DNA from 3 places in the Halomonas sp. BC1 genome. Region 3 is predicted to be linked to each of the others. Evidence: predicted binding sites of a transcription regulator. Region 3 holds the regulator's gene; each other region holds the start of a gene.
The links. Region 3 encodes sigma-54, which starts transcription at its own class of promoters, with help from an activator protein. Its sites were predicted from a motif close to TGGCACNNNNNTTGCTNT; they were not measured.

Region 1 (9,650 bases), on a different contig from region 3:
ACGTTCGCCCGCCCCTTTTACCGTAATGGCGAGCTGATGGCCGTCATTGGGGCAGACATTACCATAGCGGACGTCATCGATATCGTGGGTAATATTTCCCCCACGCCTTCAAGCTTCGCTTTTTTGACCACTCAGGATGGCACCTTGGTTGCCCACCCGGACGCCGCCCTGACCCTGGAGCCTTCGACCGCCCTGAGTGCGAACTTGAACCCTCAGGAGCTCACGCGCATTATCCAGTCCGACACGCCCCAGCCCATGGCCCTGCAGGAAAGCAGCAAGCTGCTCATGGGCAGCCAAGTGGGCGGCAATAGCGGCTGGCAGTTGGTGGTCGCGCTGGACGAAGCAGAAGCCACGGCCGGGCTGCGCGCCATTGCTGCCACGTCCATCATCACCCTGCTGATCGTCGCCGCCATCACCGCCGTGGTGTTCGGCCTGCTGCTCTCGCTGCTGCTGCGTCGCCTGCTGGGTGTGCGTAACGCCATGGATAACATTGCCTCCGGCGAAGGCGACCTGACGCAGCGCTTACCGGAAGAGGGTAACGACGAGGTCACTCAGATCGCCCGCGCTTTCAACCGCTTCGTGGGCAAAATGGAAGAAGTGCTGATCGAAGTACGTACCAGCAGCGAAGCCGTGCACCACGCCGCCAACGAGATTGCCATGGGCGGGCAGGACCTGTCGCGCCGCACCGACAATGCGGCTTCCAGCCTGCAGCAGACGTCTGCGTCGGTGGAGCAGATCACCAGCACCGTCGCCCACACCGCCGCGTCGGCCCAGGAGGCCAACCAGCTCTCTCATGCCGCTTCTGAAGTAGCGAAAAACGGCGGTCAGGTGGTCTCGAACGTGGTGACGACCATGGAAGACATCTCCCAGGCCTCCAACAAGATTGGCGAGATCGTCACGCTGATGAACAGCATTGCCTTCCAGACCAACCTGCTGGCGCTCAACGCCTCGGTAGAAGCCGCCAGAGCGGGCGAGCATGGCCGCGGCTTTGCCGTGGTAGCCGACGAAGTGCGTAAACTGGCTGGCCGCAGCAGCGACGCTGCCAGCGACATTCAGAAGCTGATCGAAGACTCCCAGTCCCGGGTCAATAACGGCACCTCGCTGGTGCGCGAGGCTGGCAGCACCATGCACGATATCGTCGAGCACATTACCCGTGTCACCGACGTACTCGAAGAGATCAACGCCGCCACCAGCGAACAGAGTGATGGCATCAAGCAGGTCAACATCGCCGTGGCCGAGCTGGACCGGATGACCCAGGAAAACGCTGCCATGGTGGAAGAGTCCACCACCGCCGCCGAGCACCTCAAGGAGCAGGCAAACCACCTGACCGGCACCATCAGCAGCTTCAAGCTATCCGGAGCCAGCGCGCTTGCCTTGGGGTCACCCACGCTGCGCGATTACTGACACCCATGACGAACATTCAAGGAATGGGCGGCAGCGGGATGTCGTCGCTGCGCTGGGCACCGGCGGTCATTTCGCGGCAGAGGCGCAAAAACTCGCGCACGCCGGTGGTCAGATACTTGTGGCGATGCCAGATGAAGGTGAACTGACGCTTCAGGTCCAGCTCCGGCGTGGGTAGCGGCACCAGGCTACCCCGCCGGAAAGCGTCTCGTAGCGCCAGCCGAGAGACGCAGCCGATCCCCAGACCTGACTCCACCGCCCGCTTGATCCCTTCGGTGTGCTCCAGTTCCAGCAGCGTATTGAAGCGGCTGCGCCGATGGCGCGCCGCATGCTCCAGCGTCATGCGGGTGCCGGAGCCCTCCTCGCGCATGATCCAGTCTTCCCGCAGCAGCTGATCCAGCTCCAGATGAGCACGCCCGGCCAGTGGGTGCCGAGGCGAGCAGAACACGCACAGCTCGTCTTCTACCCAGGGCTGGCTGATGATCATGTCGTCATCGCACTGCCCTTCGATCAGCCCCAGGTCCAGCGAATGCTGGCGCACCCCCTCGATGATATGCCGCGTATTGCGCACCGCCAGCCGCACGCGGCTACCGGGGTAACGCTGCATGAAATCACTGATCAACAGTGTGGCCAGATAGTTGCCGATGGTCAGGGTGGCACCCACGTCCAGAGCGCCCACCCCCTGCTGGCCGCGCAGCAGCTCCTCCACCTCTTCGGCTCGGTCCAGCAGCGCCACCGCCTTGGGGAGCAGCTGGAACCCCAACGCGTTGAGTTTCAGACGTTTACCCATGCGGTCCAATAGCTGGCAGTCGAACTGGCGTTCCAACTCGGCCAGCGCCGTACTGGTCGCCGACTGGGACATGGCCAGCGCCCTCGCCGCCTGGGAAACGCTTTCGTGCTGGGCAACGGCGACGAAGACTTCCAGCTGACGCAACGTGTAATGCATGACCAGGCTCCTCCAGAAAAAGTGCTGCTCAACGAAAGCTATATCGATTTTAAAGATATACGTTATCAAGATAATTTGCTTAACAGATATACCACCCTTTATCTAGAATGAGCGCATCCTATAAAGCTATTTTTTATTCTTTTTTAGAATATGGCGAGCAAGGCTTAGGCCACGCAGCCACACACGCAGCCACAAAGGAGTCAGCATGAGCAAGTTTGCCCTGGAAGAAGTGCTAAGCGTTCACCACTGGAACGACACGCTGTTCAGCTTCCGCACGACACGTGAGCGCAGCCTGCGCTTCAAGAACGGCCAATTCGTGATGATCGGCCTGGAAGTGGCGGGCAAACCTCTGATGCGCGCCTACTCCATCGCCAGCCCGAACTACGAAGATCATCTCGAGTTCTTCAGTATCAAAGTGCCCGATGGCCCGCTGACCTCACGTTTGCAGCACCTGAAGGTGGGCGACCAGATCATGGTCAGCCGCAAGCCGACCGGCACGCTGGTATGCGACGACCTGCTGCCCGGACGTAACCTGTACATGCTCTCCACCGGCACGGGCCTAGCGCCGTTCATGAGCCTGATCCAGGACCCGGAAGTCTACGAGCGTTTCGAGAAGGTCGTACTCATTCACGGCGTGCGTGAAGTCTCCGAGCTGGCCTACGCCGACTTCATCACCAAGGAATTGCCCGCCCACGAGTACCTGGGTGAAGAAGTCGCCGAAAAGCTGGTGTACTACCCCACGGTCACCCGTGAAGAGTTCCACACCATGGGCCGCCTGACCGACCACATTCGCAGCGGCAAGCTGTTTGCCGACACCGGCCTGCCGCCCATCGACCCGCGCCAGGACCGCGCCATGATCTGCGGTAGCCCCGCCATGCTGGACGACACCAGCGCGCTGCTGGATGAGCTAGGCCTGAACATCTCCCCGCGCATGGGCGAACCAGGCGACTACGTCATCGAACGCGCCTTCGTAGAGAAGTAAGTCTAACGGTGAAGGGTGAAGGGTGAAGGGTGAAGAATAGATCGTAGCCTTTGACACCCCCTCATCTTATGCACAAAGCCCCTGTGGACGTTATCCACAGGGGCTTTGTGCGACTTACGCCTTACACTTCACCATTCACAAAATTAAACCGCGTCTTTGCCGGTTTCGCCGGTACGGATACGAATCACCTGCTCCAACGGCATCACGAAGATCTTGCCATCGCCGATCTTGCCCGTATTGGCCACTTGGGTGATCGCATCGATGACCTGTTCGGCCATATCATCGTCCACGGCTACTTCCAGCTTAACCTTGGGCAGGAAATCCACCACGTATTCCGCCCCACGATACAGCTCTGTGTGGCCTTTCTGGCGACCAAAGCCTTTCACTTCCGTCACCGTAATACCCTGCACGCCGATATCGGAAAGCGACTCGCGTACGTCATCAAGCTTGAACGGCTTGATAATGGCTGAGATTAATTTCATGACCACATCCTCTGGTTATGCAACGGTTGTCTTGACCGGATACAAGGCGGCGCGACGTTGACCCTCCTCACGCCCGTTGCACTTAGCATACACCCGCCAGCCCCGAGAATAAAAAGCCCTTGTGCCTGGCACGTATATGCGCCGCTACATACGGCAAAAGGCCTCCCATCGGGGAGGCCTTGAGTAGCAGTGCCGCTTGCTATGGCACGGCGCTTATTTCTTGACGCCAAACTCGGGGTAGGCTTCCAGGCCACACTCTGCGATATCGACGCCTTCGTACTCTTCTTCTTCGCTGACACGGATACCCATGACCGCTTTCAGCACCAGCCACACCACCAGGCTCGCCAGGAATACCCAGCCGAAGATGCCCACGATACCGATCAGCTGTGCACCGAAGGACGCATCGCCATTGTTCAGCGGCACGGCCAGCACACCCCAGATACCCACGACACCGTGAACCGAGATAGCACCCACAGGGTCATCCAGCTTCAGCTTGTCCAGCGTGACGATGGCAGCAACCACGATCAGACCACCGATGGCACCAATCACGGCGGCACCCAGCGCGGAAGGCGACAGCGGGTCGGCGGTAATGGCGACCAGGCCTGCCAGCGCACCGTTCAGTGCCATGGTCAGGTCCGCCTTGCGGAACCACAGTTTGGCCAGCACCAGGGCTGCAATCACGCCACCCGCCGCCGCCGCATTGGTATTCACGAACACTTGAGCAACGTTGTTGGCCGACACGGCATCCGACATTTTCAGCTCGGAACCACCGTTGAAGCCGAACCAGCCCATCCACAGGATGAAGGTACCCAGCGTGGCCAGCGGCATGTTGGCGCCCGGAATCGCGTGGATAGAACCGTCCTTGCCGTACTTGCCCTTACGGGGGCCCAGGACCAGAACACCCGCCAACGCTGCTGCTGCACCGGCCATGTGGACGATACCCGAGCCCGCATAGTCAGAGTAGCCAACGCCATCCAGCCAGCCACCGCCCCAGGTCCAGTAGCCAGACACCGGGTAGATGAAGGCGGTCATGACCACCGCGAAGGCCAGGAAGGCCCACAGCTTCATACGCTCGGCCACGGCACCCGACACGATCGACATTGCCGTTGCGACGAATACGACCTGGAAGAAGAAGTCCGAACGCATGGAGTAGTAAGGGGCATCCTCACCACCGGCCAGCACCGCATCGACGCTGTTCTCGGCACCGATCAGGAAGCCAAGGCTGGGCAGGAAACCGCCTTCGCCGCTGGAGTACATGATGTAGTAGCCCACCAGCAGGTACATGGTGCAGGCAATGGCAAACAGCGCAATGTTCTTGGTCAGAATTTCAGCGGTGTTCTTGGAACGCACCATACCGGCCTCGAGCATCGAGAAGCCGGCGGCCATCCACATGACCAGTACGCCGCAAATCAGGAAGTAAAACGTATCGAGCGCGTAGCTCAATTCTGTAAGCTCGTTCATCAGGTGTTCCCCGTGATCCAAGAGAAGTTATTGGTGGGTCGTCGTTGTGTAGGCTGGCCTATACCGCGTCGGCGCCGCGCTCTCCGGTACGAATACGAATGACATCTTCCAGCGGCGTCACGAATACCTTGCCGTCACCGATCTTGCCGCTGTTGGCAGCGCTGCAGATGGCATCCAGCACGCTCTCCAGACGCGCATCGTCCACGGCCACTTCCACTTTCACCTTGGGCAGAAAGTCCACTACGTACTCGGCACCGCGATACAGCTCGGTGTGGCCTTTCTGGCGACCAAATCCCTTGACCTCGGTAACCGTAATCCCCTGCACGCCGTTGTCGGCGAGTGCTTCACGAACGTCGTCAAGCTTGAAAGGCTTGATGATAGCGGTGATGAGTTTCATCCCGGATCTCCCCTGCTGGTTCAGTCCCACTCGGTGGAGAGCGGCGTGGCCGCCCGAATTTAGTGCTTGCCCTACTAATGCTCATACCGTGCCACTGGTTTTTTTCTTATTTAAATTCATGCCCTTAAACATTAAAAAACACGTTTCACGGGCATCAGCAGAGCGACTATCCACCTCCTTTCACCCGTCACTGCACTAAAAAAGCACATCACCAAAAGCTCAATGCTTCTTTTTGATGCATGAGCGCATTGAAGGAGAAAACGCACGCGGGGCATGCGGATTGCCAAAGGGTTGCGTATCCTTACAGGTAAGCTATCCACATTTATGCGCCACCGTTTAAGGAGAGAGCCATGACGCCCCAGGATCGCATCAGCCGTTTAGCCCAGCAGATAGGCGACCGTTTACAGAACGCTTCCCAGGCCCCGGAAGACATTCAGAAAGGCGTGCAGCAAGTGGTGCGGGGAGCCTTCGACCGCCTGGAGCTGGTATCACGGGAAGACTTTGATATCTTGATGGATGTACTGCAGCGCACGCGCGCGCGCGTCGAGGCGCTGGAGCGTCAGGTAGCCAGCCTGGAAGCCACGGTGGAAGCAGCCAGCGCCGCACAGGCCACGCCCATGGAAGCCGAAGTACCACCAGCCACCGCAGAGCCTGCCGAGCAAGACAAACCCACCCCAGGCAAGCCAGGCTGAAACAACGCTGGGTGCCTTTCCACAGGCCCCAGCATCTCCCTCCCCAAAAAATGAACAATAATCAATATCATTGACAGCATGAGCGAGCATGCTATCGTGCAGACTCGGCGTTAAATCTATCGGCGCTTTTTAGCACCATCACAGCGCATTTTTCAGGTCATTTAGCCCATTAGCTCATTGCCTCATGCGCCAGCCCTCCTGCGGTGCACCATCTGATATCACGCCATATCACGCCACACGCAGGTATATGACTTGGCTGGGCATCGCCCACCTTCGCCAATCACAAGGCGCTGCAGGCAATTCCGACGCCCCCTTGGTGACCGTTGACCCACTGCCTGCCCTCCGCCCTCCGCCCAGCGCTTTGCCCGCGAGCTGACCAACGCACTGTACGAACCGCGTGGCGAGCCAGGGTCATTGGCGTCTTACCCTAGGCGGCTTTTCCGGCCACTCCGGTAAAAAAATTTCGCCCTCAATCGTATCAATGACCTCATCAAACTGCTCAGGCGCGTGTTTCACCCCACACTCCCACACCACCACGACCCGCCACCCTATGGCCTCCAGCTCAGCCCGTTTACGCGCATCTCTACGCACATTCTCAGCGAGTTTGGTTTGCCAAAACTGCTTGCGGCTCGATGGGGTGGTGGCATAGAAACATCCTTCATGCCAATGCCAGAAGCACCCGTTGACGAAGATGGCGACCTGATAAAGCGGGATGGTGATGTCGGGCTTGCCGGGAAGCTCAGTCGAATGAACGTCAAAGCCGATATGACGCTGCTCCAGAGCGGCCTGGACAAACCGCTCTGGAGCCGTGTTCTTACCCTGAATGGAAGCCATCATGCGTGATCGAGTAAAGCGATCGACAATATCAGCCAAGGTACTCGCCCTTTCATCTGAAGGATAGAACCACTGCAAAAGACGATGGCCCGCTCAACCAACCCCCGGCACCGATCGTTTCGGCCAGGCAATCACAGCGCAAGGGGCATCTCGTACTGTTGCGGGTCGTCATCCGCTTGAAGGGCTACCGACTTGGCGGCGGCAGCCAGTATCCGCGGCTCCATCAACCTTGCCACGGCTTCGAACACAGGCACCACTACCGAGTTGCCAAACTGACGGTATGCCTGCGTATCGGACACCGGGATGACGAAACGGCTTTCTCCCGGCTGGTCAAAGCCCATCAACCTGGCGCACTCCTGGGGGGTCAGTCGTCTGGGCCGATGCTTCTGATTATGGTCACTATAGAAGTCCATGGCGTCATCGAAGCCTCGATCCACCAGAATCTCCGAACCGTCCTTGTGATAACGGGCAGAGAGCGTACGGGCGACATCGTTGGGCCGCGTCAAGCCAAAACCGAAACCGTTGCCTTTTGCACGATGCTTCTGGGCGTACTTGTACAAGTACTCCCATAACTTCGGCGTCAGGATGTACTTGTCGTCGACCTCCGGGTCCAGCAGGTCACCAAAGGCTGGGCGCTCCTTTGGGTACATTTTATGGATATCCCTCAGGGTAAACCCTTCATGAACACCCAGATCTCGACGGAACCCCACCAGAACGATGCGTTCGCGATGCTGCGGCAGAAAGTGCCGCGCGTCGATGACCTTGGGGTCCTGCCCTTTGGGCGAATTCACATCCGCCACGTCATAGCCTAGCTCATCCAGGGTCTCACAGATGATCCTGAACGTTTTGCCTTTGTCATGGCTCTTGAGGTTCTTGACGTTCTCCAGCAGGAAAGCGGCGGGCTTCTTGGCGGCCAGAATACGCGCCACATCGAAGAACAGCGTTCCCTGCGCATCACACTCGAAACCGTGCTTTCGACCAAGGGAGTTTTTCTTCGACACACCGGCCAACGAAAACGGCTGACATGGAAAGCCCGCCAGCAGTACGTCGTGATTGGGAATCTGCCGATCGATGTGCCTGTACGCTGTCTCTTCGTCGATGCTCAGGTCGCCGCTCAGCGTGACTTCACGAATGTCCTCATTGAACCGGTGCTTGCGCGGGTCACAAAAGTGATTGGCCTTGTAGGTACGAACGGCATATTTATTCCACTCCGAGGTAAAGACGCACTCGCCTCCAATCGCCTCGAACCCCTTGCGTATGCCACCGATCCCGGCGAACAGGTCGATAAACCGAAAGGATGGCTGAAGGTCACTGGGCCGGGGAGCAGGCAACATGGACACCATTTGCTGATAAGCTGCACGCGTCACTTTCGGCTCCGCCTTACCCTTGGCCCAGCGGTTGATGGTCTCGCGACACCAGCTCCCCTTGTCAGCCATGGCGAGCGCCTCGGCGATGGCGCCCTGATCATAAATCTCCAGAAGCTTATCCAGCAGTGCTCGCTCGCTGAGCGCCTCGTAAGGCGACTGAGAGGCGCTCGGCAGGCTGGCAACCACGCCAGAACTTGCACCTGTTTGGACATCGATAAGGTGAGACATGCAAACCTCTGGGTCAAATCTGTGACAATGGCGCACGATTGTATCCCAAAAAACGAGCTCCGCGAAGCGTTTACGGATGAATTCGGCTGTCGTACAACATCTGCTCCGTCACTGGCTGGTCAAGCTCCCCCATCGCCGCAAGGCGAATGTTTTTGGCGACGTCATCGACCGCATCATCCAGGGTTCCCAGCAGCTGGAACTCGGCGGCATTCACATAGCGAGCCTTCTGGCGGTCCGTGCCGGTAAACGACTGCTCAGCCCCCGTCTGCCATGATGGACGCTCACGTATCTGGCGCAAGGTGGGCGTGTCCAGCAGTTTCGCCAACAGCAACACGCGCTTACGCTCACCGATGCGGTTAAGCAGGTAGCCCGTTCCGCGCTGTTTGTCCCAGATCGGTTTGACCATGATCATGTGCAGCGTCTTGATCCCTTTACGCGCCAAGTCCTGCATGACCTGTAACTGGCCATTATTAATCCCAAAGAAGAGGCCGCCACGACCTCGCTCGACGTAGGGAAACTTGTGTTTTACCTCCAACTGCATGAGCGTCCCATTGGGCAGTCGCGCCACACTGTCGATATCCCAAACGCCATCGAAAAAAGGCTGTATCGCGCAATTTTTAAACAGTCGATGCAGGACGACATGTTTAAAAATATCGCGACTGTAATGACTAAAAATGCCTGACCAAAAAGCTTGTTGCGAGCGGTGTTCGTCAATGACCGCGCTGGTTGGCATTCTGAAACGGGGGGAGTCATATCCACGACTTTTCAACATGAACGATTGAATCGGAATATGCGTCCTGCCCTGCCACTCCTTGATGAAGAAGTCTCTGGCGCTCTCGTCGTAATAGCAATCGAATAGA
Region 2 (10,188 bases), on a different contig from region 3:
TTCGTAGAATTGTTGAAAATAAAGAGGACATAAAAAATATAGATCGCAAGGTTATTGATGGTGAAGTCCATAGTTATAAAAAGGCATCTATCATTTCTAATGTCTTTGTTGATTATGCAAATAACGAGCTAACATATGATTTTTTCAGGCATAGAGTTGATTCTCTTATGAATGAAAATAATCTTTGGTATTCTGGGGGTACCTGTTCTAGTATCCAAGCATACAATATATATAATTTAATCGGTTATGAAGGATGTAGAAGGCTTCTAACCACATATGTTTCTAATCCGTGTATTATGAGGAAAGGGTGGCCAGATCTTTTTGTTTATAATGACAATGGCTTTAATTTTGTAGAAGTTAAGGTGGGGGAGAATGTTTCCATTCATCAGGTTCAAACTCTAAGACTGTTAAATATGGCTCTTCCTGATTCTGTAAGAGTCGTAAGAGCTTATAGAAAATGACATGCTTTAGAGGGTTGAAAAAAATGAATAATATGTTGTGTTGCCTGGCCAGTTACTTATTACCATCCGCGTAGTAAAGGATAATAAGTTTCTAGATCGAAAAGTATATATTTTCTTAAAAAAGTCTAATTGTAATATGTCACAAAAATAATTTATCGGTCAGCAAGTTCCTCTTAATGTTCCAATGCAGGTAGCGCCGTAGGGCCATAATAGAATCAATCTAATTTGGTTGAACATGTTTTATAACCACAGAGTTGATGCTCATGTAGATAAGGTAAACGCTGAGAAAAGTTTTCTTTTCACACATTTTTCGAGTGATCAGATGATGGTTATCCAGCCAGCGTGGGCTCGGTGTTGTTGAACAAGGCGGTGAACACCACTACCTGGGGTGCCATGCTGTTTGGCAAACGCCTGAAAGTGTGAGGTTGGCGATAGGTAATCCTCGCTGGGGCCGTTCAGTATGCCTTGTGGATTGGGGAATGCATTGAAGAGTGATGAAGGGATGAGGGTGACGATCAGTGTGGGGGCGTTTCGGTAGAAAAGCGTGCTTTCAACGCGCTCAGTGGCGAGCCTCGCGGCAACCCCAGTGCTTGCCCGCTGAGGGTCTTCAGGCGGGTAGGGCAGGCATGCAGGCGCTGGAGCAGGTCGGTCATTGCCGTGACCTCCAGCTCGGGGTCGAAGCCTCCCAGGCGTTCCAGCCAGGTTCGGCTGATGGCCATGTAAGGGGGCAATGTGGCGTTAGGGCCACGTAACTGCTGCCAGAGGCGTTCTGGTAACCGAGGCGTCATCGCGCTGATGATCAGCGCATCCAGCGTTTGCGTATCCAGCTCGGGGTACAGCAGGGGCCATAGCTGTGAAGGCAAGACTTGCTTATGCATGGCCACCAGCAGCCATTCGGCCTGGCTGACATATGCTGCCTGATTCAGGCGTGCGCCCAGCTTTTTGTCGGGTGTCACGAGACAGTGAGCGTGGAAGCGCTGCTCCAGGGTTGTGAAGCGCTCATCCAGAAACGCGGCAGTCACGATCACGGGTACGAGGTGCTCGGCCAGGCCAGATTGACGAATGGATCGCAGGTGGCGAGGAAGCCAAGCTCCCGCCACGGAAGCATCGACGATAAAGCAAACCGTACCCATGTCAGTGGCTTCCTTATGTGGTAATGACTCACCTCTTTGTAATTTATTGTAGGTGTTGGTTTCTTTTCGTAGCAAGTGGAATGATCGAGAAGCGCATAAAAATAGACCGTCTGGCTAGTGCACTGATTTTGTGCAAAGACTGTTTTTTGCGTATTTTTTTGGTGCATATTGGGTGAGTGCAGTGCTCCATGTGATGACATGACGAGCCAATGCGACATCAAGAGGCATCAGGAATAATGATTTTTGCTTTTTGAATCATGCTGTTATTTTTTGAAAGCCATATTGGTGCAAAGTTGGCATGCTACGTGCTTATATTTTGTGACAGCTTCGTAGGCAGTTTTGTGAACAGTTTCATGGGCCGTCTGTCAGTCGTTAGCAGGTCATAGGCAGAAGCCTCTCGGCGTGCTACAACGATAGCCGGTCTGAAATGATCGCTGGGCGATTTGTTATCCATGGTCAAACAAACGTAAAGCGAACAAAAAAGACAAACGCGCCACGTGCCAGGGTACGTAGACGATTTGTTGAATAACACTTTTATCGATAGCTTACTGTTTCAAGCTTTAAGCCACGCTCATACCGGAGGACACTATGTCAGCCAAGACTCTTGCGCTAATCGAAGAACACGATGTTAAGTGGGTAGACCTGCGTTTCACCGACACTCGCGGTAAAGAGCAGCACGTGACCGTGCCTGCGCGTGACGTGAACGAAGAGTTTTTTGAAAACGGCCAAATGTTCGATGGTTCTTCCATCAATGGCTGGAAGGGCATCAACGAGTCTGACATGATCCTGCGCCCGGAAGACGGCACCGGCTTCCTGGACCCCTTCACCGAAGACGCCACCCTGATTCTGCGTTGCGACATCATCGAGCCTGCCACCATGCAGGGCTACGACCGCGACCCGCGCTCCATCGCCAAGCGCGCTGAAGCCTACCTGCAGTCTACTGGCCTGGGCGACACTGCGTTCTTTGGTCCTGAGCCTGAATTCTTCATCTTCGACGAAGTGCACTGGAAGTCTGACATTCAGGGCTCCATGTACAAGATCACTTCCGACGAAGGCGCCTGGGCCACCGACAGCAAGGTCGAGACAGGCAACCTGGGTCACCGTCCGCGCGTCAAGGGTGGCTACTTCCCGGTTCCGCCGGTCGACAGCTTCCACGATATCCGTGGTGCCATGTGTAACACCCTGGAAGCGATTGGCCAGACCGTCGAAGTACACCACCACGAAGTGGCCAACGCTGGTCAGAACGAAATCGGCGTGAAGTTCAACACGCTGGTGAAGAAAGCTGACGAAGTTCAGGAAATGAAGTACGTGATCCACAACGTGGCGCACGCTTACGGCAAGACCGCTACCTTCATGCCGAAGCCGCTGGTAGGCGACAACGGTTCTGGTATGCACGTACACCAGTCGTTCTGGAAAGATGGTCAGAACCAGTTCGCGGGCGATGAGTACGCTGGCCTGTCTGAAATGGCTCTGTACTACATCGGCGGTATCATCAAGCACGCCCGTGCTCTGAACGCCTTCACCAACGCTTCTACCAACTCGTACAAGCGTCTGGTACCTGGCTTCGAAGCGCCGGTCATGCTGGCCTACAGCGCCCGTAACCGTTCTGCTTCCATCCGTATTCCGTACACTGCCAGCCCGAAAGGCAAGCGTGTCGAAGCACGTTTCCCTGATCCGACGGCGAACCCCTACCTGGCGTTCTCTGCCATGCTGATGGCGGGTATCGACGGTATCAAGAACAAGATCCATCCTGGCGATGCCATGGACAAGAACCTGTATGACCTGCCGCCGGAAGAGGGCAAGTCGGTTCCCACCGTGGCTCACAGCCTCGATCAGGCCTTGGAAGCACTCGATGCTGACCGTGCGTTCCTGACCGAAGGCGGTGTATTCACCGACGAGATGATCGACGCTTACATCGAACTGAAAATGGAAGACGTCGAGCGTATCCGCATGACGACTCACCCGATCGAGTTCGACATGTACTACAGCTGCTAAGCTGATGGCATGACTGCCAAGATCACCCTTGCGGTGTGACGAGCCAAAACCCCGCCTCGGCGGGGTTTTTTATCGCCGAGTAAGTGTGTGCACTATAATGGTGCATTGAATTGGCTAAATCTTCCGTCCCTTGCGCTATAAACGCCCGAGCGGTATCGGTAGGCTGCCCCTAAGCCGTGCATGGCGCCGTTTTGGGTAACCTGGCGCGCTTTTTGCACTTCCTCAGCTAAATCTCTAACGCAACGGTTAGCGACGCTTCAGGACACGCCATGTATCAGCGCTTATTGGAACACCTCACCACGGCGGTACTGCTGCTGGACGGCGAACTTCGGGTTCGCTGGATGAATCCGGCCGCCGAGGCGCTGCTGGCGGTGAGCTTCAGTCGGGTACAAGGCATCAGTCTGGACACCCTGCTGGGCGGCGATGAGAGTATCGATGACGTGCTGGCCAAGGCACGCGATGCGTTTCACCCTTACACCCAACGCGAAGCGCGTATTACGCCGCTCAACAGTGAACCCTTGACGGTGGATTACACCGTGACGCCGCTGTCCGCCGACGAGCTGCTGCTGGAGGTGGAGCCCCGGGACCGGCTGATGCAGATTTCCCGGGAAGAAGCGCTGACCACTCGCCAGGAGACCATCAAAGTGCTAGCACGTGGGCTGGCCCATGAGGTGAAAAACCCCTTGGGCGGTATCCGCGGCGCGGCGCAGCTGCTGGAGCGCGATCTGGACGACCCGGCCTTGCGAGAGTTTACCCACATCATCGTCGAGGAAGTGGACCGTTTGCGCGATCTGGTGGACTCCATGCTGGGTCCCAACCGCATCATCAAGCATGAGCCGGTGAACATTCACAAAGTGCTGGAGCGCGTGCGTGCGCTGCTGTTGGCCGAGCATCCGCAGGTCACCGTTCATCGCGATTACGACCCCAGCTTGCCCGACCTCTCTGGCGACGAGTCGCAGATGATTCAGGCCGTGTTGAACGTGGCCCGCAACGCGGTACAGGCCATGAGCGAAGCCGACACGCCGTCCCCCACGCTGACCCTGCGCACCCGTGCCCGCCGCCAGTTCACCCTGGGGGCCGAGCGCCATCGGCTGGTCAGCGAGGTGGGTGTCATCGATAACGGCCCCGGCATTCCCGATGCGTTACGTGAAACGCTTTTTTACCCCATGGTGTCAGGCCGCGCGGAAGGCAGTGGCCTGGGACTATCGATTGCTCAGTCAATTTTGCACCAACATCAAGGATTGATCGAATGCGATTCCCGACCCGGACACACCGAATTTCGTTTACTGATTCCATTGGTTATTAATTTACCGGAGATGCGTCATGACTGAGGCGACACGTACCGATGTTGCACGGGTGGTTATCGTCGATGATGACCGCGCTATCCGCTGGGTGCTGGAGCGCGCGCTAGCGCAACCCGACCTGGATGTAGAGTGTATCGAGCGGGCGGATACGGCGCTGGCTCGGCTGCTGGAAAATCCACCAGATGTGCTGGTCACCGATATTCGCATGCCGGGAATCGACGGCCTCGACCTGATGTCTCGCGTGCGTGCGGCTCACCCCGATCTGCCGGTCATTGTCATGACCGCCCACTCGGACCTGGATAGCGCGGTGGCCTCTTATCAGGGGGGCGCTTTCGAGTACCTGCCCAAGCCCTTTGATGTCGACGAAGCGCTGGCGCTGGTGCGGCGCGCGGTGGCCCATGCCCGCGAGCGCCAGCGGCCGGTCAGCGTACCGGAAGGGCTGAGCGCCGAGATCATCGGCGAAGCGCCTGCCATGCAGGAGGTGTTTCGCGCCATTGGCCGCTTGTCGCACTCCCATATTACGGTATTGATCAACGGGGAGTCGGGCACCGGTAAAGAGCGGGTGGCCCAGGCGCTGCATCAGCACAGCCCGCGCTCCGGCAAGCCGTTCATTGCCCTCAATATGGCGGCAATTCCTCGTGACCTGATCGAGTCGGAACTGTTTGGCCATGAGAAAGGCGCCTTTACCGGTGCCGCCCAGCAGCGCCAGGGGCGTTTCGAGCAGGCCAACGGCGGTACGCTGTTTCTGGATGAAATTGGCGACATGCCCGCCGAGACGCAAACGCGCCTGCTGCGGGTGCTGGCCGATGGCGAGTTTTACCGGGTCGGCGGCCATACGCCGGTCAAGGTGGATGTGCGCATCATTGCCGCTACCCACCAGAACCTGGAGTCTCTGGTGGATGAAGGGCGTTTTCGTGAGGATCTGTTCCACCGCCTGAACGTGATTCGGGTGCACCTGCCGCGTCTGGCCGAGCGCCGTGAAGACATCCCCCGCTTGACGCGTCACTTCCTGGCGGAGGCGGCCAAGGAGCTATCCACCGATATCAAGGTGCTGACGCCCGAGGCAGAAGCTCACCTGACGCGGCTGCCGTGGCCGGGCAACGTTCGCCAGCTGGAAAATATCTGCCGTTGGCTCACCGTGATGGCATCGGGGAGGGAGATCCTGATCGAGGACCTGCCTCCCGAGCTGCGCTCGGTCAGCGCGCCAGAAGGAGGCGCTTACGGTGATTGGCGCTCGGCCTTCCGGGATTGGGCCGACCACGCCCTGGCCGAAGGGCATACGCACCTGCTGGAAGAGGCGGTGCCGGATTTCGAACGCATTCTGATCGAAACCGCCCTGAAGCATACCGGGGGGCGCAAGGGGGAAGCGGCCGAGCTGCTGGGCTGGGGGCGCAATACCCTGACACGCAAGCTCAAGACGCTGTTGCCCGCGCTAGCCGACGAGTAGCCCTGTTGGCAATCGCCGTCGGCTCGGCGATGCTGGCCCGGAACCACTAAAAAGCCCGCTGACACGGTCAGCGGGCTTTTTCATGGTGCGCCAGGCATGGCGCGCAGCGCCCGACGGGCGCTGTTTCCGAGGGTGGTGCCTCGGAATGACTTGGGGGTGAAAGTCCCCTACGGACCCTGATAGCGGGAACCGTTAGCCGAACAGCAAGGGTGTCCGTCGCGAGACGGAATCTGAAGGAAGTTGGAGGCAAACTCCCGGCCCGACGAACAGAAATCGCATACGAGGCTGTCGCCACCTGGGCGAGAGGGCCAAGAAACTCGAAGCCCAATAGCTATCCGGAAGGGGCGGCAGTAGATGCGGCGGGTGTATGGGAGGAAGGTCGCGCGTCTTACCCTGGGAGGTCTGATGGTCTGCCACAGTGCTACCGGCGCCGAGAGGCGGCGGGATGGGCCATCAGACGTCAGCAGAGGCCATAGTAAGTGCCGATTCACCCCGGCACCAAGGGCCGAACATGAAGAACCGCGAGTAGGCGATGATGTCTCGAGGATCGATCATGAAGACCGAAACTGACGCGGATACCGCCACCCACCCAGAGGGGCAGGGGCAGTACCCCGCGTCCCGGCCGGGGGGCGTCGAGACGGTCCCGGCGTCGTCATCGTGGACGAAAGCGGAGCTCGCCCCGCTCATGGAGGCCGTGGTAGAGAAGGCCAACATGGCGCGGGCTTACCGCAGGGTGGTCGCCAACAAGGGCGCGCCGGGTGCCGACGGTATGACGGTGCAGCAGCTGGCGGACCACCTGAAACAGCACTGGCCGACGCTGCGCGAGCGGCTGTTGGCCGGTGAGTACCACCCCAGCCCGATCCGAGCCGTCGAGATTCCCAAGCCCAAGGGCGGAACGCGACAGCTCGGCATTCCCACGGTCACCGACCGGCTGATCCAGCAGGCGCTGCTTCAGGTGCTGACGCCGATTTTCGATCCGGATTTCTCCGCATCGAGCTACGGCTACCGCCCTGGGCGCAGTGCCCAGCAGGCCGTCTCGGCGATGAAGGCCCATGTCACCGCCGGCCGCCGCTGGGCGGTCGACCTCGACCTGGAAGCCTTCTTCGACCGGGTGAATCACGACCTGCTGATGGCCCGGGTTGCGCGCCGCGTCCGCGACAAGCGGGTGCTACGCCTGATCCGCCGCTATCTGGAAGCCGGGATGTTCCAGGACGGCCTGGTCGCGCCACGCCGGCAGGGCACACCTCAGGGCGGTCCACTGAGTCCGCTACTGGCCAATATCCTGCTGGATGACGTGGACAAGGAACTGGAACGCCGGGGCCACCGCTTCTGCCGCTACGCCGACGACATGCAGGTGTATGTCAGGAGTCGGCGGGCGGGTGAGCGCGTCATGGCCAGCCTGAGTGATTTTCTCGAGAGCTCACTCAGGCTGACGGTCAATCGCGACAAGAGTGCGGTGGACCGACCCTGGAACCGGGGGTGTCTGGGCTACACGCTGACCCGGCACAAGTTGCCGCGGCTGACCATCGCCAAGACCAGCCTGCAGCGCCTGATGCAGCGTGTCCGTGAGATCCTCAAACGCGGCAGAGGGCGCAATATCCGACGCGTCATCGAAGAACTGGTGCCAGTCCTGCGAGGCTGGGCCAGCTACTTTAGCCTCGTCGACGTGAAACGCCCGCTGGAAGCGCTGGATCAATGGACACGTCGCCGATTACGCTGTGTGATCTGGCGGCAGTGGAAGCGCCCGACGACCCGGCGCCGGAAGCTTCTGGCGCTAGGCCTGGACGCATACCGTGCCTGGAAATCAGCGGGGAATGGGCGAGGAGCCTGGTGGAATGCGGGTGCCTCGCACATGAATCAGGCCCTGCCGCGGAAGCGGTTCGACGGGCTGGGCCTGATCTCGGTACTGGATACGGTAAGAGGGCTTAACCGTTCTTCATGAACCGCCGTATACGGAACCGTACGTACGGTGGTGTGGGAGGGCGCCGGGGGTGACCCCGGCCCCTACCCGATCCATCCTGTTCACGGCATGCGGGGCAGCTTAGTCGTCTGCACCTGGTACGCCGCCCAGCTCTTCGATCAGCGCCTTGTAGCTTTCGGTCTGCTCGGTGAGGGTCTGGGTGACTTCGTCTTCCGACAGGTACACCACCGGCATCAGGATGCGCTCTTCGGTGATCTCGATGAAGCGCTCATCCTGAGTGGCGGCTTCCAGTGCTTCTGCCAGGCGCTCGACGTGGGCATCCGGCGTATTGTTGGGCACCATGACCACGCGAATTTCTGCCGGGTTGATGTCATAACCGGCTTCTTGCAGGCTGGGCGCATCCGGGAAGGCTACCAGACGGTCTTCTGCCAGGCTCAGCAGTACCGGCATTTCACCCGTTTCTGCGTAGCCGGAGTGGGTGCCGCCGCTATAGGCGAAGTCCACGTCGCCAGAGAGAATCAGCGGTGCCATGCCAGCGCCGCCTGCCGTGGGCACGATGCGCAGGTCAAGACCTTCCTGCTGGGCAATGTACTCGATGATCATGCGATCCAGAGCGGTCTGCGTGGCGTAGCTGGTGCCGGGGTTTTCGCGGGCATACTCCACCAGCGACTCCCAGCTGTCACCAAAGGGGCGATTCTCGCCGGTCACGATAGCCGACTGGCCCAGCGTCACGCCCGCCACGTAGCGGAAGTCGTCCAGTTGGTAGGCGGTTTCCGTGGCCAGCGGGCCGTAGGTGATGGTCATGGAGGTGCCAAAGGCAAAGGTGTAGCCTTCGTCGTTATTGTTGGCCAGGCGAGTCAAGGCCACGCCACCGCCCGCGCCCGGCTGGTTGACCACGTTCACCGGCTGGCCCAGCTCTTCTTCCAGTACGTTGGCCAGCACGCGGGCTTGAATGTCGGTGCTGCCGCCTGCGCCAAAGCCGACGACCATGGTCAGCGGCTTGCTGGGGAAGTCATTGGCCTGGGCGGTGCCAGCGGCCAGGGTCAGCGCTGCCGAAACGATGGCGGTGGTCAGAAGATGCTTTTTCATGGTGGTTTCCTCGATGGTTTTTTCTTGGTAGTGAAGGTTGCTCGGTTTAGCCGTGTTGCCGACGCTGCCGGTACTGGCGATAACTGCTCCACAGTAGGTGCAGTACCAGCAGGCCAGTGGCGACCACAAACGTCAGTGCAATGGGGCGCTGCATGAGAATGCCGATGTCGCCCCCGGAAAGAATGACTGACTGGCGCAGGTTCATCTCCAGCATGGGCGTGACGATGAAAGCGACCAGAAAGGTTACGAAGGAGTAGTCATGCTTCTTCAGGAAATAGCCGAAGATCGCGAAGCCAAACACGGTCAGCAGGCCAAAAGTGCCGTAGCCCTGTACCTGAATGCCGGCCAGGCAGAGAAAGATCACCACGGGAATGACGATGTTCTGCGGCACATCCGTGACGCGGGCAAAGATACGTAGCCCGTACCAGCCTACGGCCAGCATGATCAGGCTAGCGACCACCATGCCTGCAAAGATGGTGAACAGCATTTGTGGATGGTCGCGCAGCATCAGCGGGCCGACCTGAATACCGTGGATCATGAAAGCACCCACCAGCAGTGCCGCCGACACGCTGCCGGGAATACCCAGCCCGAACAGCGGAATATAGCTGGCGGGAATGACGGCGTTATCGGCAGCCTCGGCGGCGGCAATGCCATTGGGGTTGCCCTTGCCGAAGCTATCCGGGTCTTTGGCGCCGCGCTTGGCGAGCCCATACGCCATGAACGACACATAAGTGATATTGACCGCTTGTTCAGGATGACGCGTCTGGCATTGGGGTGGGTAATATGAAGATGGCATCGCTCAAGGCCGGGTCGGGAAGCACGCACTCCTCAAGTTCCC
Region 3 (10,188 bases):
CGCTGTTGGGCAATCTGCAGGGGCGTTGGCAAGGCGGGGGGATCCGCGCCGACTTTGATGAAGATCAGCAGCGGGTGCGGCTCAGCGGTGAGGTGGATAGCGCGGCGCTCTGGGCGTTGGCGGGTATGCCGGACACGGCACAAGAGGTGCTGCGCGGGCGCACGGCCTGGGAAGGCGTGGTGAACTGGGAAGACACCCCGACCTTGAGTTTGCAAAGCCAGCTGGTTGGGCTGACCAGTCAGCTGCCCGAGCCGTTCGATAAACGCGCCGAGCAGCCCTGGCCATTACGGGTGCGCGCTGATTTTTCCAGTGCCAGAGGGGAGGTGCGGATAGCTGATCTGCTGGCCATGCGTCTGGCGCTCAGAGAGCCAGAAGGGCTGATGGGCGAGGTCGCGCTGGGCAGCGTGGCACCGCTGGTGGAATGGCCCCAGCAGCCAGGCTGGAAAATCGATGCGTCTCTAAACACCATTGATCCCTTGGCCTGGCAGCAGGCCTTGTCGCCGCTGTTCGACAATGGGGCGGGTGGTCCGCCGACGTCCGGGGCGTTGCCGACCCTCGAAGCCGTGCTGAGAACCTCCTGCTTGCGTTATCGCGACGAGTGTCTGGGCGCCATGACGGCTTCCGGTAGCGCCGAGACGGACCGGGCACAGCTGCAAATCAACGGTGAGCTGCTCTCCGGTCGTGTGCACTATCAGCCACGGGAGTCGCGCCCACTGGACGTGGTAGTGAGCTATCTGGTCGCTGACCGTTTGCTTGATTTGCCCAGCGAAGAGGCCGCGAGCGAGGCGTCGTCGAGAGAGGTGCCCACGCCGGGCTCCTGGGTCGACGAGATCACTACCGAATACGCCGCCCCAGCCGCTATCCCCGATTGGCTGGCATCCGTACCCAATGGACGGCTGCGACTGGCCGAGCTCAGTGTGGGTGACGGGCTTTATGGCCCCCTGACCGCTTATTGGCAGACCAGCGCTCAGGGGCTTTCCATTGCGCCGGTGGGCCTGACCCTGGGGCAGCTCTCAGCGCGTGGGGAGCTGCATTGGGAGGGTAATCCGGTGACCAGTCGCACCCGCGCTGACCTGACGATTCAGGGCGGCGATCTGGGCACCGCCCTGGAGCGCCTGGGCCAACCCGTGGCCATGCGCAGCCGTACCACCAACGTTGCCGCTGAGCTTGCCTGGCCGGGGACGCCCTGGCAGTTTGCGCTGGCCCGCGCAGGCGGAGAATTGAGCACGGATATTCGTGACGGGCGCTTCGTGATGCTCGACTCGGCACCTGCACGGCTGGTGGGGCTACTCAATTTCGATAACATTCTGCGCAGGCTGCGGTTGGATTTTTCGGATGTCACCGGGCAGGGAACGGCGTTCGATCGGGTGCATGGCACGGCGGACGTGGCCCAGGGGCAGCTATTGCTGCGTGGCCCCCTACAAATTGATGCCCCTGCCACGACCTTTACGCTGACAGGAAATGTTAACCTCTTGCAGCGCGAACTCGATCAGCGTCTTGGCGTCACACTGCCAGTGAGCCAAAGTCTGCCTATCGCGGCACTCGCGGTGGGTGCCCCCATCGTCGGCGGGGCGCTCTTCATTGCCGACCGACTTTTTGGTGATGCACTGGCGCAGGCCACCACCATTCATTATCGCGTGCGGGGTCCCTGGACCTCGCCGCAGGTTACTTTAGAAGGCCCTCAATGACCGCACACACAAGCGATATAGAGTCTGCAGTTGCCATTTTGCTAACGCCGGGTGGCCTCGATCTGGAAGCCCTGGAGACGGGCCTTGGCTACGCCATGGGCGCAGGCATCGATTATGCCGATCTCTACTTCCAGCGTACCTGGCAGGAGGGGTGGGTGCTGGAAGATGGCGAAGTCAAGGAGGCGAGCTACAACATCGATGGCGGAGTGGGTGTGCGGGCGCTGGCAGGCGAAAAAACCGGCTTTGCCTACTCTAACCAGATTACCGCCGATGCTCTGATGGATACCGGACGCACCGCCTCGGGTATCGTGCGCAGTGGTAAGCAGTTGCCGGGCCAGCGTGTCGTGCCGGTGAGCGCGGCGGCGCGCTATGCGGGTATCGACCCGCTGGCAGGGCTGACCGCTGAAGAGAAGGTGGCCATGCTCAAGCAGGCTGACCGCGTGGCGCGGGCTGCCGACCCCAGCATCAGCCAGGTCAGTGCCTCGCTGTCCGGCACCTACGAAGTCGTGTTGGTACGTGCCAGTGACGGCACTCTGGCGGCGGACGTGCGGCCGCTGGTGCGCTTCAATGTCAGCGTGATCGCCGCCAAAAATGGTCGCCGAGAGCGAGGCAGCGCCGGTGGCGGTGGGCGCTACTCCATGGCGCGCCTGCGCGATGAGGGTGTGGCCGAGCGCTATGCCCAGGAAGCCGTGCGCCAGGCGCTGGTCAACCTGGAAGCGGTGGATGCCCCTGCCGGTCAGATGCCGGTGGTGCTGGGCGCCGGATGGCCCGGCATTCTCTTGCACGAGGCGGTCGGTCACGGCCTGGAGGGTGACTTCAATCGCAAGGGCAGTTCGGCCTTCGCCGGGCGAATGGGCCAGCGCGTGGCGGCCAAGGGTGTCACCGTGGTAGACGATGCCACGGTCATGGATAGTCGCGGGGCGCTCAGCGTCGATGACGAGGGCACGCCGGGCCAGTACACCCCTCTGATCGAGGATGGCATTCTCACCGGCTACATGCAGGACAAGCTGAACGCGCGATTGATGAACATGGCGCCAACCGGCAACGCGCGGCGTGAGTCCTTTGCCCACCTGCCGATGCCGCGTATGACCAACACGGTGATGCTGGCCGGGCAGGATGCGCCGGAAGACATCATCAAGAGCGTCAAGCGCGGCCTTTACGCGGTCAGCTTCGGTGGCGGGCAGGTAGATATCACGTCGGGCAAGTTCGTGTTTTCAGCCAGCGAAGCCTACCTCATCGAGGATGGGCGCATCACCTCGCCAGTCAAGGGCGCTACGCTGATCGGCAATGGCCCTGAGGCGATGGGGCGGGTATCCATGATTGGCCATGACCTGGCCATGGACACCGGTATCGGCGTGTGTGGCAAGGAGGGCCAGGGCGTGCCGGTGGGCGTTGGGCAGCCCACTCTCAAGCTAGACGAGCTGACCGTCGGTGGCACGCAATCGGGCTAGCCAGGCAGTACAGCTCGTCATGGGGGCGTGCGGATTAGAGTGCCAGGGTGTCGCGCAGGTGTTTGAACAGCTTGCGCGCGCTGGTCGGCGGTTTGCCCTGCTCACGCTCCTTGCGAGCGTTTCGCACTAGCTGGCGCAGGGTCTGGCGGTCGGCATCGGGGTAGTCGGCCAGGAATAGATCGACGGCGTCGTCGCCCTCGTCGACCAGCCGATCACGCCATTTTTCCAGACGATGAAAGGCATGGTCGCGCTGCTCTTTCTCTTGCTCGATGGCATCGAATACCCCCTGGATGGCGGCTAGATCCTCCTTGCGGATCAACTTGCCCACGTACTGCATATGGCGGCGGCGGCCTTCATGGGAGCGGATGCGCGAGGTTTCCTCGATGGCCCGCAACATATCGTCAGACAGCGGAAAACGCGCCCGTTCGGCGGGTTTCATGGCAATCAAGGTTTCGCCAAGCGCCTGAAGAGCATGCATTTCACGCTTGAGCTGGGATTTACTGGGACGCTCTTCCTGCTCGTCAATATCGAGGGGCTCGGGGCGTTGCTTAGGCATACAGACACTCACTGATTTGGATTCGTCGCCAGCATTATATCAGGCTGCGACCATAACATTGATTCGCCAATGCAATTGAGGCGAAAAGGAGACCATATGGCACAGGCATTTGATGCAGCAGCGCAACAGGCGCTACTGGCGCAGCGGGCGGAAGAAGCCCTTGGCCTGGCGAAAACGCTGGGCGCCGATGCCGCTGAAGTAGGCGCCAGTGTCGACCAGGGGGTGGGCGTCAGCGTACGGCTCGGCGAGGTCGAGACCGTCGAGCTTTCCCGTGACCAGGGAATCGCCATTACGGTCTACGTTGGCCAGCGCAAGGGGAGCGCCTCCTCCACCGATGCCAGCAGTGCGTCGCTGCGCGCCACGGTGGAAAAAGCCCTGGCGATCGCGCGTTATACCGGTGAAGACCCTGCTGCCGGGTTGGCAGATGCTGCGCTGATGGCGACCCGGTTGCCGGATCTCAAGGTGCATCACCCGTGGGCGCTCTCGAGCGAACAGGCCATCGAGCTGGCGCTGCGCTGTGAGCAGGCGGGGCGCAGCGTGGACGGTATTCACCAGTCGGAAGGCGCCTCGTTGTCCAGTGGCGAGGGCGTGCGGGTCTACGCCAATAGCCATGGCTTTCTAGGCACCCAAAAGGGCAGCAGCCATTCGTTGTCCTGCATGCTGATCGCCCAGGATGACAAGGGCATGCAGCGCGATTATGACTACACATCGGCGCGCAATCCCGTACAGCTGCGTGACCCGGAGGAGGTCGGGCGCGAAGCGGCTGCACGCACCCTGCGGCGGCTGGGTGCGCGCAAACCGCCTACCGGTACCTTTCCCGTGCTGTTCGACCCCAGCCTGGCCGCGGGCCTGATAGGCCACCTGATGGGCGCGTTGGCGGGTGGCGCACTATACCGTGAAGCATCGTTCTTGTGTGATCGTCTGGGTAGCCCGCTTTTCCCGGAGTGGATGGGACTGGAAGAGCGCCCCATGGAAGTCGGTGCCACCGCCAGTTCGCCCTTCGATGCCGAGGGCGTGCAGACCCGGGATAACCGTTTCATCGAGCAGGGCAGGGTCGCCAGCTACATGCTGTCTGCCTACAGTGCCCGCCGCCTGGGCATGCAGTCGACCGGAAACGCCGGCGGAGCGCGCAACCTGCGTCTTCTGGCCCCGCTGACATCGCGTGATGAGCTGCTGCAGCAAATGGGGCGGGGCATTTGGGTGACCGAGCTGATGGGGCAGGGGGTCAATGGCGTAACGGGGGACTACTCTCGCGGTGCCGCCGGATTCTGGGTAGAGAATGGCGAGGTGCAATACCCCATCGAAGAGTTCACCATTGCCAGCAATCTCAACACCATGTTCGCTGGCCTGGTGGGCATTGGCGACGATACCGATACGCGGGGCAGCATCCATACCGGCAGCTGGCTGGTGGATGCCATGACGGTGGCGGGCAGCTAACGAGGGTTACTGATCCTCGTCGAAACGTGCGTCGAACAGGGCCTGGATGGCATCCAGGGCCTGGTCGGCATCTTCGCCCTCTGCGGTGATGGTCAGCGAAGTGCCGCAAGGGGCCGCCAGCATCAGCAGCGACATGATGTTGGCGGCATCGGCTTTCTGCTGCTGTTTGTAAACATGAATGCGGGCTGAAAACTGCTGGCCGCACGTGACCAGCTTGGTGGCAGCGCGGGCGTGAAGGCCGCGTTGATTGGTCAGCGTTAAGGTTCTTTCAGGCACTCTGGTTCCTTTTTGCCGAGTGATATCAGGGTGAAGTCGTGTCGCTGGGGGGGATGGAAGAAGCGGCATCGACGGTAGCGGGTAATTCGCTTAGCGTGTACTGCAAGCCCAATTCCCGATGCCTGAGCTGAATGGCGCCAGTGCGCTTGACCAGCGCCTGCGCCAGTTGTTCCACCATGTAGACAGAGCGATGCTGGCCGCCAGTGCAGCCAATGGCCACGGTCATATAGCTACGTTGACTGCTTTGGTAGGCGGGCAGCCACTTGTCCAACCAGGCATGAATATCGTCACGCATGTCATCGACGATGGGGTAGCCGCCCAGGAAGGCCTGAATATTGGCATCGCGTCCGGTGAACTGCCGCAGGCTGGGGTCCCAATAAGGGTTAGGCAGGCAGCGCACGTCAAACACGATATCGGCATCCATGGGTACGCCCCGCTTATAGCCGAAGGATTCAAACGTCAGGGTCAGCTGGTCACGCCGTTGGTGAGCGACCTGATCGGTGATGCGACGGCGAAGATCGTGCACCGAGAGGCGTGACGTGTCGATCAACAGGTCGGCCAGATCGCGAATGTCGAGCAGCGTCTGCTCTTCCTTGTCGATGGCTTCTTCCAGGGTCATGTCACTATCCCGGGTCAGCGGGTGGCGCCGCCGGGTGGCCGAGTAGCGCTCCAGCAGAATGCGTGCGTCCGTGGTCAGGTAGATGACCTGAAAACGGATCTGGCGTTGACGTAGCTCTTCCAGTAACGCAGGCAACTGCTCCAGCGCCGTGGGCAGGTTGCGCGCATCGATGCTGACCGCCAGGTGAGTTCGCCCCCCTTGCTCGCGCAATTCATCGACCAGCGAGCCCAGCAGCATGGCGGGCAGGTTGTCGATGGCGTAATAGCCAAGATCCTCCAGCGCCTGTAGGGCGATGGACTTGCCGGACCCTGAGCGGCCGCTAATGATCACCAGCTGCATAGCGCATCTCTCTTGGGTATCAAAGGGATAGAGGGCTTGCCGTGTGCCTTGCTGCCTGGCAATGGCTGCGCTAGGCAGCCTGCTCGCGAATCTTGTCGGTCAGCAGCTCGAGCAATGCGCGCTGGCTACTGACATTGCGCAGCTGTTGGCGTGTGGCAGCGTCATTCATGATCGTGGCCACCTGCCCCAGCAGGGCCAGGTGCGTGTCATCGGCTTCTTCGGGAACCAACAGCACGAAGACCAGATCGACCGGGTCACCATCGATGGCATCGAAGTCGACGGGCTCGGCTAGCTTGAGAAAGCCAGCAATGGGCGTGCTGCAGTGAGGACTGCGTGCATGGGGGATGGCTACGCCATTGCCGATACCAGTGCTGCCCAGCCGTTCACGGCCAATCAGGCGACTGAAGACTTCCTGACTGTCCAGGCTGGGCGTGTTCTGAGCGATAAAGGTGCTGAAAAACTCCAGCACCCTTTTTTTGCTGCCCCCGGGCACGTCGTACAGCACGCGCTCCGGGGGGAGTATGGTTTCCAACGTCATCGGTTTAACGCACGCCAGCGCCTTGGGCGCGGGCTTGTGCTTTTTCCTTGTGTTTTACCAGCTGACGGTCGATTTTGTCCGCCAGGGCGTCAATGGCCGCGTACATGTCATTATCCTGCGCTTCCGCATGCAGGTCTGCTCCTGCGGCATGCAGCGTGCAAGCCGCTTGCTGGCGCTCCTTTTCGACAGATAAGGTGACCTGGACGGTCGTGATGTTGTCGTAGTGACGCTCAACGCGTTCCAGCTTTTCGTTTACGTAGTCACGCAAGGCGTCAGTCAGTTCAACGTGATGACCAGTGATGTTTACTTGCATTGACGTGCTCCTTATCCATCGGACTGTACTTCGATTGTAACCCTTTTTGGGCCATTGCAAAGCCCTCGCCGCGAGTTTGTTGGGCAAGAGCGTTTAACTAGCGCAAACGGCGTCGCTCGCTCGACGAAGGTATACCCATCGACTCTCGGTACTTGGCGACGGTGCGGCGTGCCACGGTAATGCCACCCTCTTCCAGCAGGGTGACCAGGCGACTGTCGGAGAGTGGCTTGCCTGGCGGCTCGTCCTGAATCAGTTTCTTGATGCGTGCTCGAATGGCCGTGCTGGAGTGGCTGTCGCCGCCCTCCTGGCCGCTGACCTGGCTGGAGAAGAAGTACTTGAGCTCGAAGACCCCGCGCGGGGTATGAATGTATTTCTGGGTGGTGACCCGGGAGATGGTCGATTCATGCATCTCTACCGCTTCGGCGATATCGGCCAGAATCAGCGGTTTCATGGCCTCTTCACCCTGCTCGAGGAAGCCTATCTGGCGGGCAATGATCTCGCGCCCCACGCGCAGCAGCGTGTCGTTGCGGCTCGACAGGCTCTTGATCAGCCAGCGAGCCTCCTGGAGGTGCTCTTTCAAAAACTGGTTGTCCTGGCTCTTGTCGGCGCGCTTGATCAGGCTGGCGTAGTCGGGCTGGATACGTAGCCGAGGCAGCGCTTCCGGGTTGAGTTCCAGATGCCAGCCCTCGTGATCGTGACGTACCACCAGGTCCGGCGTCACATAGCTGTCGTCGGTGACGCCGTAGGCGCTTCCGGGGCGAGGGTCAAGGCTGCGGATTAAACGAATGACATCGTCCAGCTGCTCGTCATCGAGGCTCAGGCGTCGTTTCAGCAGGCGCATGTCGTCCTTGCCCAGCGCTTCGAGAAACTGGCGTACCAGACGCTTGGCGGGCATCAACAGCGGAGTGTCTTCGGGTAGCGCGGCCAGCTGCAGCATCAGGCACTCGCGCAGGTCACGGGCGAACACGCCAGTAGGCTCGAACTGCTGCAGGCGCAGCAAGGTGTTTTCGACCTCGCGTTGGCTCAGGCCATCGTGGCCCTGCGCCTTGAGCCCCTCGCGGATGTCGTTGAGCGGCTGGGTCAGATAGCCGTTGGCATCCAGCGCATCGATGAGGCTCTCGGCAATGGCATGCTCACGCGCAGAGAAGTCGGTCATGGCCAGTTGCCAGAGCAAGTGCCCGTGAAGGCTCTGCCCGGCCGCCTGGCGCTCGAAGTCCGGGCCTTCGCTACTGCCGCCCGCGCTGCCCATGTCCTGGTAGGTGTCGGACCAGTCGCTGTCCACGGAGAGCTCGTTGGGAATGCTGTCTGCCCACTCGGCTTCCTGAGGCTCGCTGACCGCCTGTTCGCCAAACTCATCCTCCTGTTCGAGCATGGGGTTGGCATCCAGCGCCTGCTGAATTTCTTGACGAAGGTCCAGCGTCGATAGCTGAAGCAGCGCAATGGCCTGCTGCAGCTGAGGTGTCATGGTCAGCTGTGTGCCGATGCGCAGTTGAAGAGAAGCTTTCATGACCATCTGAGAACCACTCGTTAATCAGAAAGCTCCACCCTAGAGCGACTCTCCGTTTGGTGCAAGTGCAATAAGCATGCCACTAAATAAAATGTCTTCGTGGGCCATTATTTAAAGGCGGAAGTCGGCGCCCAGGTAGACGTCGCGCACCTTCTGGTTATTGAGAATTTCCTGGGGGTTTCCACTGGCTATGATGTGTCCGTCGCCAACAATATAGGCAATATCGCAGATATCCAGGGTTTCACGCACGTTGTGGTCGGTAATCAGCACGCCAATATGGCGCTTCTTGAGCGCGCGTATGATCGACTTGATATCGCCCACGGAAATGGGGTCGACGCCAGCAAAAGGTTCGTCCAGTAGAATGAAGGCGGGCTCGGTGGCCAGCGAGCGGGCAATTTCCACCCGTCGCCGCTCGCCGCCCGACAGGCTCATGCCCAGGTTGTCGCGAATATGGGTGATGTGGAAGTCTTCCAGCAGGGATTCGAGCTTCGCTTCTCGGCTATTGCGGTCCAGCTCCCGGCGCGTTTCCAGAATGGCCATGATGTTGTCGGCCACCGACAGCTTGCGAAAGATCGATGCTTCCTGGGGCAGGTAGCCGATACCCGCCAGCGCGCGTTCATGCATGGGCGCCCGGGTCAGGTCGAGATCGTCGATGCCCACCTTGCCAGCATCGGATTTCACCAGGCCGACGATCATGTAGAACGAGGTGGTCTTGCCGGCGCCGTTAGGGCCCAGCAGGCCCACCACGCTGCCCTGGGCAATTTCCAGATTGATATCCTTGACCACGCGGCGGCGTTTGTAGCTCTTGGCCAGATGCTGTGCATGGAGTGTCTTGACCGCTGCGGTGTCGGGGGTCATCGCTGTCACGGGGCGTCCTCTCGCTATTGTTCGGGCTGCAGGGTCATGCGGATGCGCTGTGGCGAACTGCCGCTGACATCAGAGCGCGCTTGCACCACCCCGCGGTCGATGAAGTATTCGAGCCGTCCCCCCTGGAAACGATCCCCTTGCTGGGTCAGTTCGGCTTGGTCGATGAGCTCGACGCGGCGTTCGGACACGTGGTAGACGATGCGGCGCGCCCAGCCTTCCATGGGCGTCGTCTGGTCTTCCAGTTGATTGCGCAGGTAGGCACGCTCGCCCGTGGCGACGGCCCGGGAGAGTTCGCCGGCCTGGTTGCGGTGAATTTCGACACGCTCTCCGCGCAGCTGCATTTCACCCTGACGAATATCGACATTGCCAGAGTAAACCGCCGTGCCCGCGCGCTGGTCCAAGTCCAGGCGGTCGGCCTCTACTTCGATAGGGGCTTGTTGTTGAGCAGTAGCAGGCAGCGCGCCTACGACTACCATGGGAACGGCAAGGGCGAGCAGTGCCGTACGAAGCAGGGCGTTCATGGCGACTCCTGAGAAGAGTGGGGGGCGGGCGGATGCACGCCGCGCACGTTATTGATCAAGCTGACACGACTATCGT

Region 1: the regulator sigma-54 is predicted to act here: its motif matches at 5,746-5,763, upstream of B7L72_RS07125 (P-II family nitrogen regulator).
Region 2: the regulator sigma-54 is predicted to act here: its motif matches at 1,889-1,906, upstream of glnA (glutamate--ammonia ligase).

What each region holds. Positions count from the first base shown of each region.
Region 1 covers NZ_LFGS01000007.1:90,520-100,169, forward strand. The annotation lists partial or broken gene B7L72_RS07100 (methyl-accepting chemotaxis protein) at 1-1,404, shown strand, start outside; gene B7L72_RS07105 (LysR family transcriptional regulator) at 1,421-2,347, opposite strand; gene B7L72_RS07110 (ferredoxin--NADP reductase) at 2,553-3,329, shown strand; gene glnK (P-II family nitrogen regulator) at 3,473-3,811, opposite strand; gene B7L72_RS07120 (ammonium transporter) at 4,025-5,272, opposite strand; gene B7L72_RS07125 (P-II family nitrogen regulator) at 5,331-5,669, opposite strand; gene B7L72_RS07130 (accessory factor UbiK family protein) at 6,020-6,361, shown strand; gene B7L72_RS07135 (very short patch repair endonuclease) at 6,773-7,234, opposite strand; gene dcm (DNA (cytosine-5-)-methyltransferase) at 7,327-8,790, opposite strand; gene B7L72_RS07145 (hypothetical protein) at 8,861-9,650, opposite strand, start outside.
Region 2 covers NZ_LFGS01000008.1:8,048-18,235, forward strand. The annotation lists gene B7L72_RS18210 (hypothetical protein) at 1-461, shown strand, start outside; gene B7L72_RS07340 (hypothetical protein) at 977-1,594, opposite strand; gene glnA (glutamate--ammonia ligase) at 2,183-3,589, shown strand; gene glnL (nitrogen regulation protein NR(II)) at 3,859-4,920, shown strand; gene glnG (nitrogen regulation protein NR(I)) at 4,913-6,340, shown strand; gene ltrA (group II intron reverse transcriptase/maturase) at 7,026-8,282, shown strand; gene B7L72_RS07370 (tripartite tricarboxylate transporter substrate binding protein) at 8,382-9,350, opposite strand; gene B7L72_RS07375 (tripartite tricarboxylate transporter permease) at 9,397-10,068, opposite strand; gene B7L72_RS07380 (ChaN family lipoprotein) at 10,100-10,188, opposite strand, start outside.
Region 3 covers NZ_LFGS01000012.1:199,854-210,041, reverse strand. The annotation lists gene B7L72_RS10535 (YhdP family phospholipid transporter) at 1-1,688, shown strand, start outside; gene tldD (metalloprotease TldD) at 1,685-3,139, shown strand; gene yjgA (ribosome biogenesis factor YjgA) at 3,174-3,695, opposite strand; gene pmbA (metalloprotease PmbA) at 3,792-5,132, shown strand; gene B7L72_RS10515 (HPr family phosphocarrier protein) at 5,139-5,408, opposite strand; gene rapZ (RNase adapter RapZ) at 5,434-6,366, opposite strand; gene ptsN (PTS IIA-like nitrogen regulatory protein PtsN) at 6,437-6,904, opposite strand; gene hpf (ribosome hibernation-promoting factor, HPF/YfiA family) at 6,909-7,217, opposite strand; gene B7L72_RS10495 (RNA polymerase factor sigma-54) at 7,315-8,730, opposite strand; gene lptB (LPS export ABC transporter ATP-binding protein) at 8,836-9,582, opposite strand; gene lptA (lipopolysaccharide transport periplasmic protein LptA) at 9,606-10,112, opposite strand; gene lptC (LPS export ABC transporter periplasmic protein LptC) at 10,109-10,188, opposite strand, start outside.